Regions from separate parts of the Glutamicibacter sp. Je.9.36 genome, predicted to be linked through region 2. Evidence: predicted binding sites of a transcription regulator. Region 2 holds the regulator's gene; the other holds the start of a gene.
What was found. Region 2 encodes HspR, which represses chaperone genes until heat shock. Its sites were predicted from a motif close to AAGTTGAGTCNNNNNGACTCAACTT; they were not measured.

Region 1 (10,260 bases), on a different contig from region 2:
CGTGATTCCCAGGGCGCGAGAGAATTTGGTAAGCCAGCTCCGCGCGGCGACGTTTGCGAGCCTGCGAGCCTGAATGCGATCGTTGCGCAGTTGCTGTACCAAAGCTTCAATAGTGGTGCTTTTGCCTGCGCCATCGGTGCCGACGATGACCAAAGTCCGGGGTGGATCGTGGGCATGGCGCGGGGCCGGTAGGGGGCGGGTGGAGACTGCGTGCATGGTGCTCCTTGCGGGATCTCTTTGTAGTTTCAACGTTTGCGCTTCGCTGAAGATTCCGCAGAAAGGCTGTGCATTTGTTGAGAGTAGCTCGCCGGGGAGCAAGGAAAGAACCGTGAATATTTGCTTCGGCGCCACTGCTGGGCGATGGAATTACGGGTCAAATCCGGAAGATCTAGAAATTTTCACGATCCTTGGCATAACCTTGTCATGTGACTGCAACCACATGGAATCGCTCAGTGAACTCAGCCGGCACTGGCGCTGGCAGCGAAGATACAGAACTCGACGCCATTGCCCTCGGCCGCAGAATCCGCTTTCTGCGCAAGGGCAAGCAACTGACCTTGGATGATGTCTCGGCGCTCGTTGATACCGCGCCGAGCCAGTTGTCGCTGATTGAAAACGGCAAGCGCGAACCGAAGCTATCGCTGCTTAAGTCCCTGGCTGGAGCCATGGGGGTTGGAGTCGACGATCTGCTGGGCACCGAACCGCCATCGCGCCGTGCTGCTTTGGAGATCGAATTGGAACGTGCCCAACGCGGGCCACTGTACGAGTCCTTGGGACTGCCTACCGTTCGTGTCGGCACGCGTCTGCCCATGGACGTCCTGGAATCCCTGGTGGGACTGCAGCATGAATTGGAACGCCGCCTGAACGAGCAGGCCGCGACCCCTGAAGAAGCCCGCCGGGCCAATACCGCGTTGCGCCATGAGATGCGCCAACGCAACAACTACTACAAGGATATCGAGCAGGAAGCCGCCAAAGTCCTCTCTGCAGTTGGCCACGATTCAGGGCCGCTCTCGCATCATCGTGCAGCAGATATCGCCGAGCATCTGGGATTCAGCCTGCGCTTTGTGGGCAATCTCCCGCATTCCACGCGTTCAGTGACGGACCAGAAGAACAAGCGTATCTATCTGACGCAGGCGAACCGCTCGGAACATGATCCTCGTTCGGTGTTGCTGCAGGCGCTAGGGCATCACGTATTGGGCCATAGGACTCCAACCGATTATTTCGATTTCCTCTCGCAGAGGGTCGCGACCAACTACTTTGCCGCGGCGTTGATGATGCCGGAAAAGTCCACGGTGGACTACTTGCGGCGAGCTAAGAACAACCGTGAGTTGGCCATCGAGGATCTGCGCGATGCTTTCGCCGTGTCCTATGAGTCCGCAGCCCACCGGTTCACCAACCTTGCCACCGAGCATCTGGGGATGACCTGCCACTTCCAGAAGGTCCACGAATCGGGCATCTTGCACAAGGCTTATGAGAATGACCGAGTGAACTTTCCAGCCGATCACACCGGTGCCATTGAAGGACAAACCATTTGCCGGTATTGGACAAGTCGCGTGGTCTTCGAGCAGATGGATAAGTTCCGTTCCTTCGAGCAGTACACCGATACCGTCAATGGGACCTTCTGGTGCACGGCGCGCACCGAGCGCCATTCCTCGGGGCTGTACTCCTTGTCCATTGGCGTGCCTTTTGAGCATGTGAAGTGGTTCCGCGGGCGGGATACCAAGGAGCGCTGCCAATCCACCTGCCCGGACGAGAACTGCTGCCGCCGTCCACCTGCTGACCTATCCAGCCAGTGGTTCGGCAATGCGTGGCCGGCTACGCGCGCCAATACCCACTTGCTGGCGGCCATGCCAACCGGAGCCTTTCCCGGAGTGGATGAAACCGAGGTCTACCGATTCTTGGAAAAGCAGGTGGACTAGGGCCGTTGGACTATGCGACGTGCTTGGAGATGAAGGCAAGAGCAGTTTCCGCCAGCCACGCGCCATCCTGGGCAACGGTGCGGCCGGAGCGGGCTACCTTGAAGGAATGGTTGCCACCTTCGAACCAGGAAAGTTCGCTGTGCTCGTTCAGCTTGCTGGCGACTTCTTCCATCTTTTCGGGGTTGGCAAAGGGATCTCGGGTGCCTTCGAGGAAAAGCATCGGCACCGCAATCGGGTAGAGATGCTCATCGCGTAGCTTCTCTTCCTTCTTAGGCGCGTGCAACGGGTACCCCAGGAAGATCAACCCTGCCGATGGCATGCCCTCGGCAACTGACAGGGAAGCGATGCGCCCGCCGAAGGACTTTCCCGCTGTGAAGATTGGCAGGCCTTCAGCCAAGTGTTCTTCAACCCAACGGCGGACCTGGTGCCACACTGCGACCGCAGCTGGCGCTTTATCGGGAAACTTCTTTCCAGCATCCATGTAGGGGAAATTAAAGCGCAGGACGCTGGCACCCAGATTCGCAGCGGCTAGCGCAAAGCCGGCCATGAAGTCATGATCCTTTCCAGCACCTGAACCGTGTGCGAGCACGATGACGGCCTTCGCCGCCTTTGCGCGGTCCCAGAGCGCGCTGAGTTCCAGATCTTCGTATGGAATGGAGAGTTCTTGGGTCATAGGTACCACCCTAGGGGCTGAGGACCCATCAACGGATCATGAACGGTAATGAACTACATTTCCCAGTCCTTGCGGAGTGCCGTATCGGTGTCATCGCCATTTCTGGCCAGTACCGTCAGCTTTTCAACTTTTTCGCCGGTTGCCGCACGCTCGTTGATCTTGAGCATCATATTTCCCGAGACGAAGATCGATGCGGGCATGTCGTATTCGCCGTCGATCCATGGACCGTCAGCGAGGGTGACGACGAGTTCGCCAAGCGCAGGCGACTCGACTTTCTCAACGTAGGCGTGGGGGTCAGCGGGCAGGCATGTGCGGTAGATTTCCAGCTCAGTGATTTCAGCGCCGCATAGGGATTTGTAGGTATCGTTCATGGCGGACAGCCACTGCGTGTACTTTTCCGAGGCCCAAGCTTTGCGGTCCTCGGGATCGGCACCAGTACGAGCCCGGGTGAAAGTTCCTGAGTTATTGCCGTCTTCAGTAGCGAAGGTGACAGATTCCAATTCCGGCGAGGCCTCGCCTACGCTTTCGAACATGATTCGGCCCATCATGCGCAGCTCATCCTCGTTGGTTTCGTAGCTTTCCCGCATCTGGGTTCCAAACTTCATGCTGTTATCCAAGAAGATATTGATGGCACCAGGTGCTGGAGATTCCCAAGAAGTCATTAGGTTGTAGGGATGCAGGAAGCCTTTGGTGGACTTGATGCCAGAATTTTCTTTCCACATCTCAATTTTGGAATCTGCCCAGGCCTGTCCCGAATTGGCGTTGGTGTCCAACTCCGCGGGTCCAGGCACGGGGGCGGTTTCACCGGGCTCGCCAGTTTCAGCCGCGGGCTGTGCCGCCGGAGTGGAGCCATCGACGGAAGCCGTCGCCGAATCGGCTGGCGCTGCTTGTTCGGGAGCTGCATTGCACCCTGCTAGAAGCAAAGCCAACGATGACAGGGCAATGACCGAACGGGTGCGCAAGAATAACTCCTCATTATCGATGAATGGTCAGTCTATACAGGCCAGGCAGCGAAGGGAGAGCTGTTACGAGAATTTGGCAAAGGTCCGGATCGCACCGGCACGGAAATCCGACGCTTCCGTCAGCCCCATGGATTCGTAGAAGGCACGTTGCCCGGGTTCATCATCGGTGATCAGGACCAGCTGACGCACATGCTCATATTTCACTAGTACGGCAGAGAACAAAGCACGGCCTACGCCGGTGCGATGCGTAGATGGACGCACCAGGATGTCCTGGACATAGCAGATGGTGGCATTATCCGAGACCACGCGCACAAGGCCGATTAACTGGTGGTCTACGTCGTAGGCGTAGATTACGCATGCTGAATTCTTCAGGCCCTCGAATAGTACGTCTGGGTTGTCTGTATAGGCGCTCCAGCCCACCGCGTTGTAGAGCGAGAGTATGTGTTCCTCGGAAGGCACCTTAGTGGTGGAGAGTTCCATCGAGTCCTTTACTTTTGCGGGGAAACCGAAAGGATCTCTGCGTTGCCCAGCAACGGATGCTTCACCAGTTCTGTTTCCAATGTGTGGATGATGGCTTGGGCGGAGTCGCCGTTGTAAACGAACACCGGGCCATCATGCCGGTAGTAGACATCCTCATGCCAGCCGATTTCGCCGTCACCCAATGCATGCTGCAGGGCCCTGACTGTTGGCTCCAGATCCGAGTCCGATTCGGCCCCGAGCCTGGTTCGAAGCAACACGTACTCGCTGCTGCCTACTTCGGTGCGTTGTCCATCAATAATCAGCCAGGAACCATGCCCCAGCCCTCCATCGATGAGCGAAGAGAGCAATTCGGAGAACAGCTTCTTCGGTTCGGGGGTGGACACTTCAAGGTCAATGTCGCTGGAGATCGGCTCCTCGGCCGCGTCCAGTGTGGTCTTGGCGCTGATGATGGTTCCGGAAGACTTGTATTTGGGCAACAACGTATCGAGCAGGCCCGCCTCATGATCTTTGCGCAGGCGTTCGGTCATCGGCTGGGCAAAATGGATCTGCACCCGGTGAGTCGAAGCCTCCGATGATTTCCTGGCGAACAGCGACATGTCCTCAGTCCTCGTGTGGGTCGGAAATGCAAAAGACGATTCCGTAAGGATCGCGCATAATGGTCCAGCCAAAAGAGGGATCTTCGGTGTGGTCCTCAACGCGTGTTGCGCCAGCGGCCATGCAACGGGTGACTTCCTGCTCGCGGCTGGTGCTTGCTTCCAAGTCGAGATGAACCCGGTTCTTGCCGGCAGTGATCTCATCAACTTTTTGGAACCCCAACCTCGCGCTGAAGCCAGGGACGCTGATCATGGTGAATCCCGGGTACTGGCCCAGATATTTCCCGCCCAGAACAGCCCTCCACCAAGCCGAGGCGGCTTTCTCGTCAAGGGCATCGAGGGTGATCATTCCAATGTTCGCCATGCAGTCAAAGGTACCGGGAGTCTTCCTGCTTAGCTAGAGGTTGACTGCATTTCGGCAGCTGACTAGCGCACTTTCTAAGCGAAGAAAAGGGGCCTGCTTGGTCGGGACGGAAATCCCGAGCAAGCAAGCCCCTTTCTGGGCTATGCCGGCCTAGCTATCAAAGTAGTTTGGCGCGTGCTCGTTGTGAGCAGGTGGAGTCGGCATCTCGACTTTCTTCTGCACCTTCAGCATGCCAGCGGCGTAGTCCACCGAAACGGTGTCACCAGCGGCAAGCGAATCACTGATCAGCAGGTCGGCAATGGCATCCTGTACCTTGCGCTGTACCAGCCGGCGCAGCGGGCGGGCACCGAACTCGGGGTCGTAGCCTTCGTTTGCCAGCCACTGCACGGCAGCGTCGCTCACCTCCAGCTTCAGCTCCTGGTCCACCAAGCGAGCTTCGGTCTCGGCGATGACCAGCTTGACGATCTGGCCAATCTCGGACTGCGAGAGCTTGGAGAACAGCAGTACCTCGTCCAGACGGTTCAGGAACTCTGGGCGCATGAACTCGCGTACCTTGCCCATGACCTTGGCCCGGATTTCTCCAGCCTCGCTGGTGGCATTGGCGGAGGTGAAACCGAAGTTTCCGGCCTTGTTGGCCAAGTACTCGCCGCCGAGGTTGCTGGTCATCAGGATCAGCGTGTTGGAGAAATCGACAGTGCGCCCGGCTGAGTCGGTCAACCGGCCGTCATCGAGTACCTGCAGCAGCACGTTGAACACGTCCGGGTGGGCCTTCTCGATTTCATCGAGCAGCACGACCGAATACGGGTTGCGGCGGATCTTCTCGGTCAGCTGGCCGGGCTCGTCATGGCCGATGTACCCCGGAGGTGCTCCGATCAGGCGCGCCACGGTGTGCTTCTCACCGTATTCGCTCATATCGACGCGAACCAGCGATTCGGCCGAACCGAAGAGGTTTGCAGCCAGGGCCTTGGCCAGTTCGGTCTTTCCGACGCCGGTGGGACCCAGGAAAAGGAACGAGCCGATGGGGCGACCTGCTGGCGACATTCCGGTACGGTTGCGACGCACGGCGCGTGCCACAGCGGCAACGGCATCGTGCTGGCCGATGACCGAAGCATGCAGGGAATCTTCCAGCGAAGCCAGGCGTGCCTTGTCATCTCCCGAGATGCGCGAGGTGGGGATGCCGGTGGATCGGGAGATCACTTCCGAAATCTGCTTCTCATCCACTACCCGGGTGACCCCTGCATCGCCGGCCTCCTCGGCAGCCTTGATGCGCGCGGTCATTTCCACGATGTGGTCACGCCATGCGCCAGCTTCTTCGAATCGTTCCTCGCCGATAGCGCGTGACTTCTCGCGCTCGGCGTCGACCAATTCGGCACGCAGGGACTGCACATCCTCGGCATCTCCGGCAGCGATGGACCGCCGGGCACCGGCGATATCGATCAAGTCGATGGCCTTGTCAGGAAGCTGGCGGTCGTTCAGGTAGCGGGCAGAGAGCGTCACCGCGGCCTTGAGCGCTTCGGGGGTGTACTGCACCTGGTGGTGATCCTCGTACGATTCGCGCAGGCCGTCCAAAATGGCCAGTGCAGTCTCCTCCGACGGCTCGGCGACAGTAACCTTGCCGAAGCGCCGAGCCAGCGCGCTGTCCTTCTCCACCTTGCGGAACTCATCGAGCGTAGTGGCGCCGATCATGTGCAGCTCGCCACGCGCCAAACGCGGCTTGAGGATATTTGCGGCGTCCATATTGCCGGACTCGCCAGAGCCTGCACCTACCAGCAGATGCATCTCATCGATGAATATCAGCACCTGCCCTTCGGCTGCGGCTACCTCGTCGAGCAGGCCGGTGAGCCGCTGCTCGAAATCTCCGCGGTAGCGGGTTCCGGCGAGCATGCCCGGAAGGTCAATGGAGATCAAGGCCGCATTGCGCAGTTGGACTGGTACCTGGTCATCGATGATGGCGCGGGCCAGGCCTTCGGCAATGGCGGTCTTGCCCACGCCTGCCTCGCCAATCAGCACCGGGTTGTTCTTGGTGCGACGGGCCAGGATTTCAATAACCTGATCCAGTTCCTCCTTGCGTCCGATCACCGGATCAATCTGGCCGTCGGAGGCCAGCAGGGTCAGATCGGTTCCGTAGCGTTCGAGCATGGACACATCGGACTCGGAATCGGACTGGTTCTGGGCATCGTTTTGGCCACGCTGGGCCTGCTCCATGGCGGCTTGCTGCAAGGACTGGCCGGTGATGCCGTGCTGCGCCAGGAGCTGGCTGACCGGAGATTCCGGGTTGAAAACGAAGGCCAGGAAAAGATGATCCGGGTCGATGTAGGTCGAACCGTAGTTACGAGCAACCTGATAGGCATCAAAGAGGCTGCGCTGAGCTGCCGACGATAGGTGGGATGGCTTCTCGCCCTTCTCCTGGGACTTGGGCATGCGCGCGATGGCATCTGCACTCAAAGCCTCGATGTCGATACCCATGGCGGTCAGGTGCTCGCCGACTGGTTCGGTGCGCAGCAGAGCCATCAGGAGGTGCAGGGAATCAATCTCGTCGTGGCCATGCTCCTGGGAAATCGCTGCCGCGGTGGCTACCGCTTCGTGGGTGCGGGCGGAAAGCAGGCGCGTGAGGTCGATGGGACGTGCTGCCTGAGCACGTGAAGACAGGAATCGAGAGAGGAATTCCTCAAACGAGCCATCTGACGGTGCGCCGAAAAATGCTGGCAAGTGAGCCTCCTAATAGAAACTTGAGCGGTCTATGCTCATGTTCAACGCATATGGCGCGCAGATATTCCCGAACCGGCCGGGCAAGGTGTCAAAGAGGTTGACTTCACACTAACAGCTGGAAAGCAGACGCTAGTCTTTCGGGATTTCGATGAGGCCCATACGCGCGGCCGCAACCAGGGCCTGGACCCGATCGCGAACATTCAGCTTAACGAAAATCTTCGCCATATGGGTTTTAACCGTGGTTTCGGAAATAGTCAGAGTTCTTGAAATCTCGGTATTGTTTAGCCCGCGTGCGAGCAGTTTTAGAATCTCGAATTCCCGATTGGTAATTCCCAAGTCATAGGCCAGTTCTTGAATGTCTTGGGAATTATCCCGGTAAGCTTCGCGAACCGCAGAAACTAGATCAGAAGAAACCGACGGGGAAATGGCTGCAGTTCCTTGGTGAACGGCATGGATCGCATGAATAATTTCATCTGGTTCAGAGTCTTTTACCAAGTATCCGCTGGCCCCAGCGGTCAGTACCGGAACCAGATAGTCGTCAGAAGAAAAGGCGGTAATGGCAAGCACTGAGGGGCTGTCTTCGGCAGATTTGATTGCTTTAGTAGCGCTAACCCCGTCCATTATCGGCATCTGCAAATCCATGAGCACAACGTCCACTTGATTGCCGCTGCAATACTCGACGGCGGCCTGTCCATTTTCAACAGAATTAACCGTTACAATTCCGGGGTCTGTTGCTAGGATTGTGCCCAACGCATGCCGAATTAGAGGTTCATCATCGACAATAAGGACCTTTATTTGTTCCATCTGATTCCTCTGATTCGATGCGGGTGGCCTCATGTTGGCCTGTTCACCTGAAAGTATATAAGTTGATCTGATGTGGAGTTTGTTATGAAGGGTTTGAAAATGCTGGCCGTAGCAGCATTAGTTCTGGCACCATTGACCGCCGTGGCAGCTCCTGCATCTGCCGCGAGTTCTCCAGCCTCCAGCAGTGGCAACGTTGCTACTCCTGCTGGCTTTGGCTCAGCCTTCTCGGAGTGGTTCTGCAAACGCTACGGCGTCGCCTGCCCATAACGCGGTTTATTTGACTTGATCATCTGAGCCGGGAATTATTCGGCATATGAATGGACGACTAAAGGACACCCTGACCAAGCTCTTCGCTGGTCGGGGTGTCATTGTTTGGACTGGTATTGCGGTTCTGATCGCGGTTTCCAGTAGCGAGTTCGTGACTCTGCTGGAAGACGGATTTAGTGGTTCGTCGGATATTTCGGTTCGAGGCGCGTTGCTCGGCGTTGGACTGTGCGCAATTCTTGCGCTTGGTCTTCGCTGGGTTGCCGTATCCGTCGGATTGTTTGTGGCAGTTGCCTATTTCTTCCTCACGGACGGCGCCTTGTTCTTCTGGACTGTCGTTTCATTCATGATTTTTTCGGCGCTGGCAGCTACGGCCAGTGCCATGAGCGTTAGGGCCTTATTCCTAACCTTGTCCGCAGCGTGGATGGTGCAGTTCGGCATCCAGTCCGGGCAAGACGCGGTTCTGCTTGTCGGGATTGCCCCGTTGACGGCGATGGCGTTCTTCTTAACGAGGAATATTTACTTGCTGCGAGAGAAGAACGAGCTCGCTCTTCGGCAAATGCATACGGTCAAAGAGCAGACTCGTCTTGCTGTCGACCGGGAGCGAAAGAACATCGCCCGGGATCTGCACGATATTGTCGCGCATGACATCACGGTCGTGGCCATGCAGTCGAAGGCCGCGAAATTCGCAAACGATGGGCAGAAGGCCCTCGAAGCTCTGGATGTCATCGCCAAACTGAGTACTGAGACTTTGCACGATTTACGCCTGATGCTCAATGTCCTGAGGGCTGATGGGACCATGGCAGATCCCTCGTCCCAGGGCATTGATAAGCCGGCCGCTACTACTGTTTACGCGCTTCAGGGTGCAGAACTTTTCGTTCAGAGGCTAAAAGAGGCAAATTTCGAGGTGAGCTCCACCACTGACGAGAGAATTTCCGAATTGCCCCGTTCTGCACAGACTGCGATTTATCGGGTCATGCAAGAAGGTACAACAAATGTGATAAAGCACGGTGCCTTGGGCGGGAAGTGCACCTTCGAACTCACGGTCCAAGGGGCAGAGGGCATCCTGGAAATTACTAATCAGATGGGGAATTTCGACAAGAAGGCGAGTGGGTTGCCCGAAGGCGGGACAGGCCTGATTGGCATGGGTGACAGGATGCGTGCATTTGGTGGAAAGTTTGCAACCAGTTCCGAAAACGGTGTTTGGGCACTGCGCGCAAGTATCCCATTCTGACCCCTGCCCTCCTACTAAAGTATGATTTCGGATTTTCGCAGGACGCGATAAGTTAGACATGTATCGGTGAAGACCGATCACCGGGAAGGTACTTGGTGGTGTTTTGCGAGTGGCATCACTAAGGATCCGAGGGTGATTAAAAGGTACGTTGCATTGCGTAAACGGACTGATCTTTCATCGGCGCTGTGCCCCCATCGCACGCCGTTGTCTGTCAGTAATGCAACGTACCTTTTATAACTTAAACCCAGCCCGTGTTTCTGC
Region 2 (10,260 bases):
TGGTGAACGTCTCCCGGGGCGGCAGTGCAAAGCGGGGCCGCTCACAGACGGGCCCCGCTTTTGCACTGTAGTATGGATACTTGTGCGTCACCGGAAAAATCTGTGGTGCATGCGTCGACAGTTTAGATTTCCCTCCTGTGGATCGCCCGGAAAACCTCCGCCGGTCCACTTTTGGCAGCAGGCCTTCCTTGGCCTTGCATGTTGCGGACTTCCTCCTGGCTCGGCGAAACCCAACGCCTGAAGCAGGCGTGCGAATCAGAGAGAAAGTTTGAATATGTCCGTAACTTTTAGCGCCCTCGGCGTGCCCGAATACCTGTCGAAGGTCCTTGCTGCCAGCGGAATCGAAGCCGCTTTCCCGATCCAGGAAGCCACCTTGCCTTCGACCTTGGCCGGCGGCGACGTCCTGGGCCGCGGCCAGACCGGCTCCGGCAAGACTTTGGCCTTCTCGCTGCCCCTGGTAGCCCGGCTGGCAGATCGCCCACAGCGCCGCAAGGCCCGCTTCCCACGCGCGCTGATCATGGCTCCAACCCGTGAACTGGCGACCCAGATTGCCAAGACCGTTGACCCGCTGGCAAAGGCCGCAGGCCTGCGTACCACCGTGATCTACGGTGGCGTGGCCCAGAGCCGCCAGGAAAAGGCCATGAACGAGGGCGTGGACATTGTCATCGCCTGCCCGGGCCGCCTGGATGACCTGATCAAGCAGAAGGTCGTGGACCTTTCCCAGCTGGAAATCTCCGTGCTGGATGAAGCCGACCATATGGCCGATATGGGCTTCCTGCCTGTAGTTCGCCGCATCATGGACCGCATGCCAACCGGCATCCAGCACATGCTGTTCTCCGCGACCTTGGACAACGGTGTGGACAAGGTGGTCAAGCGCTACCTGAGCAACCCGACCATTCACTCGGTGGATGCACCCAAGGCCGCTGTGAACACCATGGAGCACCACGTCTTCGTCATCGGCAACGATGATAAGAAGGACCTGATCCGCGTTCTGGCTCAGGGCACTGCCCGTCGCATCATGTTCATGCGCACCAAGCACCACGCCAAGAAGATGGCCCTCACCCTGTCCAAGGCTGGCGTTCCGGCGGTAGACCTGCACGGTAACCTCTCGCAGAATGCCCGTGACCGCAACCTTGCTGCTTTTGCTTCAGGCGAGGCGAAGGTTCTTGTCGCCACCGACGTTGCCGCTCGTGGCGTGCACGTTGATGGTGTGGAGCTGGTTGTCCACGTTGATCCACCAGCAGAGCACAAGGCCTACACCCACCGCTCCGGCCGTACCGCACGTGCGGGTTCGGATGGAACTGTAGTGACCATCTGCACCCCTGATCAGCAGGGCGACGTTTCGACTTTGCTGAAGCAGGCCGGACTGAAGGTGCCTTTCGAAAAGGTCAACCTGAATTCTCCGGTTGTGGCCAAGGTCGTCGGCGAAGTTGCCGAGCCGGTTGCCTACGTTGCTCCGGTTCAGCAGAAGCGCAATCCTGCCAAGAGCAAGCCTGCCGGTGAAGGTGCCGGCCGCGGTGGCCGCGGCCAGCGCCCGGCGCGTGGCGCCAAGCCAGCTGCCGAAGCCCAGGGCCGTGGCGGCGAACGCCGCCGTACGGAACGTGACGGCGCTAGCCAGGGCGAGCGTCCAGCGCGCAGCGCCCGCGGTGCGAACACCGACCGTCCAGCCCGCGGCGCACGAGGTGCCAACGCTGAACGCCCGTCGAGCCCTTCGCGCTCACCGCGAACCGGCGGCCGCAATGCCGCTGGCGGTGCAACCGGTGGCCGTTCGCGTGGCCCGCGTCGCGCATCGAGCCCAGCTGGTCGCGGCAACTAGGCGCTGGCACTAATCCTTGCGGAGTACTCCCCCGCATCCATCCCAATGGATGCGGGGGAGTTTTGCGTTAAACCCGGGAAATTGCGCGTCAAAAGTTTAGATCTGCTGGCTGATCCCGTTTCGACTACGCGATACGTAGGATTGAAGCAACGAGCCGCCGAGTAACCTTCACCGCTTCAGGAGCACCAGCCATGATTGAATCCCTGCAGAATTTCGCTGCGTCTTTCCCAGAACCGCTGCAGTTCTTGGCGGTTGCCTTGCTAGCTGCCATTCCGCTGATCGAGTCCTACTTTGGTTCGGCCATTGGCGTGGTCATCGGTGTTCCGGTGGTTGCTGCCATTGCCACCGCCGTGATCGGCAACGTGATTTCCATGCTGTTGTTCGTCAACAGCGCCCACGCCGTGCGCAACAAGGTTCGCAAGGGCAAAGACTCGGAGAAGAAGGAACGCAAGTTCGAGAAGCTGCACCGTGCTTTCGATAAATACGGCATTGCCGGGGTGAGCCTTCTGGGGCAGACCATCCTGCCTTCGCAGGTGACCTCTGCTGCCCTGATCTCCTTCGGTGCCAATAAGCAGAAGGTGATCATCTGGCAGATCATCTCGATTATCTTGTGGGGCACCGCGTTTGGCGTTCTGGCTGCCCGGGGAATTAGCCTGATGGGCTAGCCGGAACTCGCTGAAAGCGAACAAGCCGTCCTCGAATGACCGAGGACGGCTTGTTTTCCAGTGGCTATGGAATGCCAAGGGATTACTTGCGGCGTCCAAAAGCAAAATAGGCGATGGGGCCAAGGAAATTGATCATGCTGGCCGCTGCCCATGCCGGCTTTGGACCCTTGACTTGTTCGGCGGGGCGCTTGTACAAATCCCGCAGTGCCGCAACCATCAAGGTCAGCTCGGCAATTGCCGCAAAGGCGACCGCGATCTTTCCGCCCGGTGGCAGATCCTGGAACTTGCGCTTCGTTTCCATGAGGTGGCTCCTAGCTGCCGCTTTTCCCGCCCGCTGGACGCGTTGAAAGCGGATGAATGAAAAATTTTTTCAGGACGGGAATTATTCTCTCACCACCGCAGTTGAAATGATCAGAACGCAAAGTTGAGTCACCTTCGCTCAAGTTGATTTGACAGTCGAAACCGGCTGAGTAAACTTGAGTGCAGAACGCTCAATGAGGATAAATGTCCTCAGCGTTAGTACTTTCAACCAAGGCAAAGGAGAGCCATTATGTCGCGTGCCGTAGGTATCGACCTAGGAACCACCAACTCCGTCGTTTCCGTGCTCGAAGGTGGTGAGCCAACCGTTATCGCAAACGCGGAAGGCAACCGCACTACCCCGTCGATCGTTGCTTTCTCGAAGAGCGGCGAAGTCCTGGTTGGCGATATCGCCAAGCGCCAGGCCGTCAACAACATCGACCGCACCATCGCATCGGTCAAGCGTCACATGGGTACCGACTGGACCATTGACGTTGACGAGAAGAAGTACACCGCTCAGGAAATCTCGGCTCGTACCCTGATGAAGCTGAAGAACGACGCTGAGTCGTACCTGGGCGAGAAGGTCACCGACGCGGTGATCACCGTTCCTGCATACTTCAACGACGCAGAGCGCCAGGCCACCAAGGAAGCTGGCGAGATCGCCGGCCTGAACGTCCTGCGCATCGTCAACGAGCCAACCGCAGCTGCGCTGGCTTACGGCCTGGAAAAGGGCCAGGAAGACGAGCTCATCCTGGTCTTCGACCTCGGTGGCGGCACCTTCGACGTTTCCCTGCTGGAAGTCGGCAAGGACGACGACGGCTTCTCGACCATCCAGGTCCGCTCCACCGCAGGCGATAACCGCCTGGGCGGCGACGACTGGGATCAGCGCATCGTGGATTGGCTGCTGGCCCAGGCCAAGGCCAAGGGCGCGGACCTGTCCAAGGACAAGATCGCGCTGCAGCGCCTGAAGGAATCTGCTGAGCAGGCCAAGAAGGAACTGTCCTCGGCTACCAGCACCAACATCTCGCTGCAGTACCTCTCGGTGACCCCGGAAGGCCCAGTGCACCTGGACGAGCACCTCTCGCGTGCCAAGTTCCAGGACCTGACCAAGGACCTGCTGGAGCGCACCCGCAAGCCATTCAACGACGTCATCGCCGAGGCAGGCGTCAAGGTTTCGGACATCGCCCACGTGATCCTGGTTGGCGGTTCCACCCGCATGCCAGCGGTTGCCGAACTGGTCAAGGACCTGGCCGGCAAGGAAGCGAACAAGGGCGTGAACCCAGATGAGGTTGTCGCCGTGGGCGCAGCGCTGCAGGCAGGCGTGCTGAAGGGCGAGCGCAAGGACGTTCTGCTCATCGACGTCACCCCACTGTCCCTGGGTATTGAGACCAAGGGCGGCGTGATGACCAAGCTGATCGAGCGCAACACCGCGATCCCGACCAAGCGTTCGGAGACCTTCACCACCGCCGAGGACAACCAGCCTTCGGTATCCATCCAGGTCTTCCAGGGCGAGCGCGAGTTCACCCGCGACAACAAGGCGCTGGGCACCTTCGAGCTGACCGGTATCGCACCGGCTCCTCGCGGCATCCCGCAGGTCGAGGTCACCTTCGACATCGACGCCAACGGCATCGTGCACGTATCCGCCAAGGACAAGGGCACCGGCACCGAGCAGTCGATGACCATCACCGGTGGTTCCTCGCTGTCCAAGGAAGACATCGAGCGCATGGTCCAGGAAGCTGAAGCACACGCCGAAGAGGACAAGGCACGCCGCGAGGCCGCTGAGACCCGTAACGCTGCTGAGCAGGCTGCCTACTCCGTAGACAAGCTGATCAAGGACAACGAAGACAAGCTGCCTGAAGAGGTCAAGACCGAGGTCCAGGCTGACGTCGACGCCCTGAAGGCTGCCCTGGAGAAGCAGGACAACGACGACGAGGTCAAGGCCGCGTTCGAGAAGCTGCAGGCATCGCAGACCAAGCTGGGCGAGGCAATCTACGCCAACGCGCAGGCCGAGGGCGCCGAGGCTCCTGAGGGCGAGCAGGCACCGAACGCTGATGAAGACATCGTCGACGCCGAGGTCATCGACGAAGACGAAGCCGACAAGAAGTAAGGAGTTTAGGAATATGTCCGAGGCAAAGGACCAGAACGAGAACTCCGGCCAGGAGCCGGAGAACCAGCCAGAGGCTGCCAACGAGCAGCCAACCGCTGACGCCCTGGGTCAGGCCGAGGCGATCCTGAACGAAGCTGCTGCTGGCGCTGAAGCCGATTCGGCGCAGCCGGAAGAGGCCGGTGCGGTGGAAACCGAACTGCGCAACGACCTGCTGCGCCTGCAGGCCGAATACGTCAACTACCGCAAGCGCGTGGAACGCGACCGGGCCGTAGCGCGTGAAAATGCCGTGCAGTCCGTGCTCAACACCCTGCTTCCGGTGCTTGACGACATCGATGCGGCACGAGCCCACGGCGACCTCGCCGACGGCCCGTTCGCATCGATCGCCAACAAGCTGGATGGAATTCTGGCTCAGCATGGCCTGGAGCGCATCAACGAGGCCGGCGTGGAATTCGACCCGAACATCCACGAAGCCCTGCTTCGCCAGGCTGTTGACGAGATTCCAGCCGACCACGTGGGACAGGTGCTGCGCACCGGTTACCGCAAGGGAACCATCATCCTGCGTGCAGCTCAGGTGCTGGTAGCAACCGGCGAATAGCCACGAATAGCACAATCGATACTGCCCACTGCCGAGTCTTCGACAGTGGGCAGTGTCGAATTGGCACTGAAAGGATGGGGCCCTGATGGCAAGTCAGGACTGGATCGAAAAAGACTTTTACGCCATTCTGGGCGTCTCCAAGGACGCCAGCGAGGCGGACATCAAGAAGGCGTACCGCAAGCTTGCGCGCAAGTACCACCCGGATACCAACCAGGGTGATGCGGCCGCTGAAAAGAAATTCAAGGACATCTCCGAAGCCAACTCGGTGCTTTCGGACAAGGAAGAGCGCGAGCAGTACGACGCGATCCGCGCCATGGGCGGCGGAGCGCGATTCTCTGCTGGTGGCGGCCCGGGCGGCCCCGGCGGGCAAGCCGGCTTCGAGGACATCTTCTCCAACCTCTTCGGAGGCGGCGGAGCGGGCCCACGTGGCCGCGGCGGGCAGCCGGACTTCTCCGACCTCTTCGGTGGTGGCGGCGGTTTCGGTGGCGGCGGCTTCGGCCAGAGCGCACCACCGCGCAAGGGTGCTGACCGCACGGCGAGCACCACGATTTCCTTCTCCGGATCAATTAAGGGCACCACCATTGGCCTGCGCGAGCAGAATGGCGAGGTCATTGACGTGCGCATCCCGGCGGGCATCAAGGACGGCCAGTCGGTGCGCGTGCGCGGCAAGGGCCAGCCTGGTGCTGCCGGCAACGGCGACCTGCTGGTCAAGGTCAAGGTCAGCGAGCACCCGTTCTTCAAGCGCGAAGAGAACAACATCCGCATCCACGTGCCGGTGACCTTCGCTGAAGCGGTGCTTGGAGCAAAGATCCACGTACCGACCCTGGACGGGGATTCCGTTGCGGTGAAGGTTCCCGCTGGATCCAACTCAGGGCGCACCTTGCGTCTGAAGGGCCGCGGCGTGAAGACCTCCAAGGCCACCGGCGATCTGCTGATCGTCCTGGATGTCGCGATTCCGCAGAACCTCTCGGATGCTGCAAAGAAGGCCGTGGAGGACTTCGCATCAGCCACCGAGGGCGAGGATCCACGAGTGGATTTGGCTGCCAAAGCCAGGCTCTAAACCCAATAGGCTGTTTTCCCTGCCCCGTCATCGAATTGGCCGGGCAGGGAAGATAGACTCGAAGGCAATAGGGACCGAATCCAAGGTCCTTGCAGAAAGGTGGTAGAAGCAACGTGAACGGGGAGTACCTGCGACCTGTCTTCGTCATTTCCGTCGCCGCGCAACTTGCAGACATGCATCCGCAGACGCTGCGCCAGTATGACCGCATCGGTTTGGTTTCGCCCAGCCGCCAGAGCGGAAAGCAACGCCGCTATTCGCAGCGCGACGTATCGCTGTTGCGCCAGGTGCAGGCCTTGAGCAAGGAAGGCGTCTCGCTCGAGGGCATCAAGCGCATCCTGGACCTGCAAGATCAAGTCGCCTATCTGCAAACCGAAGTCAATGGGCTTCGCCAAGAACTTTCCGCCGTACGCCAGGGCCAATCTCGCATCTTCGCTGCGGGCACCGCTGGAGGCGACATCGTTTCGTTGGCTAGGGGCATGCGCCCTGAACGCCGTGAACCGACTGTGACGCTGTTTACCACGCGCCGCGCTATCGGACGCTAGATCCGTCCGTGCCGGGCCAAGCGCGCTTCCAATTGGGTGCGCACGGCAGGCCATTCGTGCGGGAGTATTGAGAACACCACCGTATCGCGCAGGGTGCCGCTCTTTGGATCATATTTGTGATTGCGCAGCACGCCATCCTGCTTGGCGCCGAGCCGTGCAATCGCGGCGCGTGAAGCGGCATTGTGCCAGTGCGTGCAGAAGGCCACTGAATAGCAATCCAGTTCCTCGAAAGCCCGGCGCAGCAGCATGAACTTGGCAGCTGGATTGATCCCGGTGCCTTGGGCTGGCATGGCCAGAAACGTTGAGCCGATTTCCACGCGGTGATTTGCCGCGTCGATATTCAAGTAAGTCGTGGCCCCCACCGCTTTGCCGGTGGACAGGTCGATGATCGCAAAGGGAGCCATCTCGCCAGTTTCCTGCAATGCCAAGCGGCGCTGGATATCCAAGCGCATGGATTCGGCCGATGGGGTGGTGGCAAACCACGCTTCATCCAACTGGCCGTTGGCTGCGAGCTGGATCAGATCTGGGGCGTGGTCCATTGACAATTGTTCTAGCCGCACCCCGGCATAGTCCATTCTCGGAGCTTGGGCGTAGTGCAGACTTTGCGCAGAAGAAGAGGCCATGGAATCCATCCTAGGGATTCCATGGCCTCTTCAATGCTTTATTTCGGCGACTAGCCGATGCGGGTGTACGCCAGATCGAAGACCAGGCGACCAGCCTTGAGCGCCTTGCCTTCGAAGCTGGTCAGGATCCGGCGCTCGAAACGCGGGGCCCAGCCACCCTGGGCATCGGTGAATTCTGGCTCGGGGTCGAAGCCTTCCATGCCCTCGCGGCGCACCTTGGTCAGGTTGCTCTCAGTGCCGGACAGATTGCCATGATGCTGGTTCTCGAAGTCCGGATGGGCTTCGAGGACTTCGCGCATTTGCTCGGCGTAGTTGGACCAGTCGGTGGCCAAGCGCAGGGTGCCTCCCGGCTTGAGCACGCGGGAGACCTTGTCCAGGAACGAGGCCTTGATCAGGCGACGCTTGTGGTGGCGCGGCTTGTGCCATGGATCTGAGAAGAAGATCCAGATCTCATCGGCGCTGTTCTCGTCCAGCATGACATCCAGAACCTCTGGTGCATTGGCCTGCACTGCGCGGACGTTGGTGATGCCGAAAGACTCGACCTTCAGCATCAGCTGGGCCAGGCCCGGACGGTAGACCTCAACGGCGAGGTAGTTGCGCTCGGGATCATCTTTGGCGGCGTTGGCGATGCATTCGCCCAGGCCGGTGCCGATCTCCACGATCAGCGGTGCGGTGCGTCCGAAAGCCTCGGCAGGATCGAGCTGGAAGTCATCGGCAACCGAAGTGTCGGCGATCTTGCGGGGCGGCTCAATGACGTACTGATCGGCATTGCGCTCCCAGGCGCTGGCACGGCGGCCCTGCAGGCGGTTGCCGCGGCGCACGAAGGATACCGGCTCGGCACGGAAAAGGTCTGGGTTCCTAGGGGCAGTGCCGTGGGCTGGGCGCTGCTGCTCGCTCGATTCGCTCATGATGATTAATCCTAGCCGAGCAAGCTGCTTCGATGCTTGCCGAACGGTAGGGGATTGGACACCCCTAGAAGAAAATCGGGGGGATCCCCGATGGAGTAAAACAGGCAAAAGACAGAGAATATAACCATGACTGATTTAGTGCGCGGTATTCTCAACATTATTTGGCTGCTTTTCGGCGGCCTGTGGCTGGCCTTGGGCTACGTGTTGGCGGGCATCATCTGCTGCGTGCTGATCGTGACCATTCCATTCGGCATCGCCTCGTTCCGCATTGCCGGCTATGCGCTGTGGCCGTTTGGCCGCACCGTGGTCGACAACGGCCCGGTAGGCGCGTTCTCCACCCTGGGCAACATCATCTGGATCATTTTTGCTGGTATCTGGATTGCCGTGGGGCACGTGGTGACCGCGATCCCGATGTTCATTTCGATTATCGGCATCCCGCTGGGGATCGCAAACTTGAAGATGATCCCGGTTTCCCTGATGCCTCTGGGCAAGGTCATTGTGCCTTCGGACTATTTCATCGGCGGTGTTCGCCGCTAGGCTGCACCAAGACAGCGAATGGCTGCCAACCCTTGATGGGGTTGGCAGCCATTCTCTTTATGTACGAACCTGATCAGCTCTTGAGGTACTCATCGTGCTGGCGGTGCGCTTCGGCGACCTCGACACGGATCTTGTCCACGTCCTTGGCCTTGTCGCGGTACTTCTTTTCCATGGTTTTCACATACGCTTCTTCCTCCACCAAGGCGCGGTAGATGCGTTCGCGTTCGACCGCGTCCGAGGTGTAGCTCAGGTCGTTGTAGCTATTGGCATGGCGGCGCAGGTTGCCGATGGCAGTCTGGGCCTTGCCTGCCTTGCTGAACAGCGAAGCGAGAATTGTCAGTACCAGGACGCCGATAATGACGCTCAGCGACAGGCCGGTGCTGATTTCAATGACCATCACGTGCTCGCCATCATTGATGAATGGCAAGTTGTTCTCGTGCAGTGCGTGCAGGATCAGCTTTACGCCGATGAACGCCAGGATTGCTGCCAACCCGTAGGACAGGTAGATCAAGCGGTCCAGCAATCCGTCGAGCAGGAAGTAGAGCTGGCGCAGTCCCATGAGCGAGAAGGCGGTAGCCGTGAACACGATGTAGACGTTCTGGGTGAGTCCGAAGATCGCAGGGATGGAATCCAGAGCGAAGAGAATATCGGTACCGCCGATGGCCACCATGACCAGCAGCATCGGAGTCAGGACCTTCTTGCCATCGATCTTGGTGAACAGCTTGTCGCCGTCATAGTTGTCGGTAGTGTGGAATAGCTTCTTGGCGATCCGGATGATGAAGTTGTTGGCCTCATCGGATTCGTCATCCTTCTTCAGCAGGTTGCCTGCGGTCAACAGCAGGATCAGGCCGAACAGGTAGAAGACCCAAGCGAACTGGTTGATCAGCGCCGCGCCGACAAAGATGAAGGCGGTACGTGCGATCAGCGAGAAGACGATGCCGAAGAGCAGGACTTTCTGCTGGTCTTCGCGGGGTACGCGGAAGCTGGCGATGATAATCAGGAAGACGAACAGGTTGTCGACCGACAGGGCCTTCTCGGTAATGTAGCCCGCAAAGTACTCGGCACCCATGTCGATACCGCCGAAGACCAGCACCAGTACACCGAAAATGA

Region 1: the regulator HspR is predicted to act here: its motif matches at 7,715-7,739, upstream of AAZQ98_RS11785 (ATP-dependent Clp protease ATP-binding subunit).

What each region holds. Positions count from the first base shown of each region.
Region 1 covers NZ_JBCPSN010000004.1:178,906-189,165, reverse strand. Annotated here, with positions in the region: gene AAZQ98_RS11820 (thymidylate kinase) at 1-216, opposite strand, end outside; gene AAZQ98_RS11815 (helix-turn-helix domain-containing protein) at 453-1,916, shown strand; gene AAZQ98_RS11810 (alpha/beta hydrolase family protein) at 1,927-2,589, opposite strand; gene AAZQ98_RS11805 (hypothetical protein) at 2,643-3,194, opposite strand; gene AAZQ98_RS11800 (GNAT family N-acetyltransferase) at 3,615-4,031, opposite strand; gene AAZQ98_RS11795 (hypothetical protein) at 4,040-4,627, opposite strand; gene AAZQ98_RS11790 (VOC family protein) at 4,632-4,988, opposite strand; gene AAZQ98_RS11785 (ATP-dependent Clp protease ATP-binding subunit) at 5,139-7,697, opposite strand; gene AAZQ98_RS11780 (response regulator) at 7,827-8,501, opposite strand; gene AAZQ98_RS11775 (sensor histidine kinase) at 8,815-9,999, shown strand.
Region 2 covers NZ_JBCPSN010000009.1:36,864-47,123, reverse strand. Annotated here, with positions in the region: gene AAZQ98_RS16820 (DEAD/DEAH box helicase) at 275-1,816, shown strand; gene AAZQ98_RS16815 (hypothetical protein) at 2,008-2,481, shown strand; gene AAZQ98_RS16810 (PLD nuclease N-terminal domain-containing protein) at 2,564-2,782, opposite strand; gene dnaK (molecular chaperone DnaK) at 3,032-4,885, shown strand; gene AAZQ98_RS16800 (nucleotide exchange factor GrpE) at 4,899-5,480, shown strand; gene AAZQ98_RS16795 (DnaJ C-terminal domain-containing protein) at 5,566-6,540, shown strand; gene AAZQ98_RS16790 (heat shock protein transcriptional repressor HspR) at 6,654-7,082, shown strand; gene AAZQ98_RS16785 (GNAT family N-acetyltransferase) at 7,079-7,657, opposite strand; gene trmB (tRNA (guanosine(46)-N7)-methyltransferase TrmB) at 7,756-8,613, opposite strand; gene AAZQ98_RS16775 (YccF domain-containing protein) at 8,740-9,150, shown strand; gene AAZQ98_RS16770 (TerC family protein) at 9,224-10,260, opposite strand, start outside.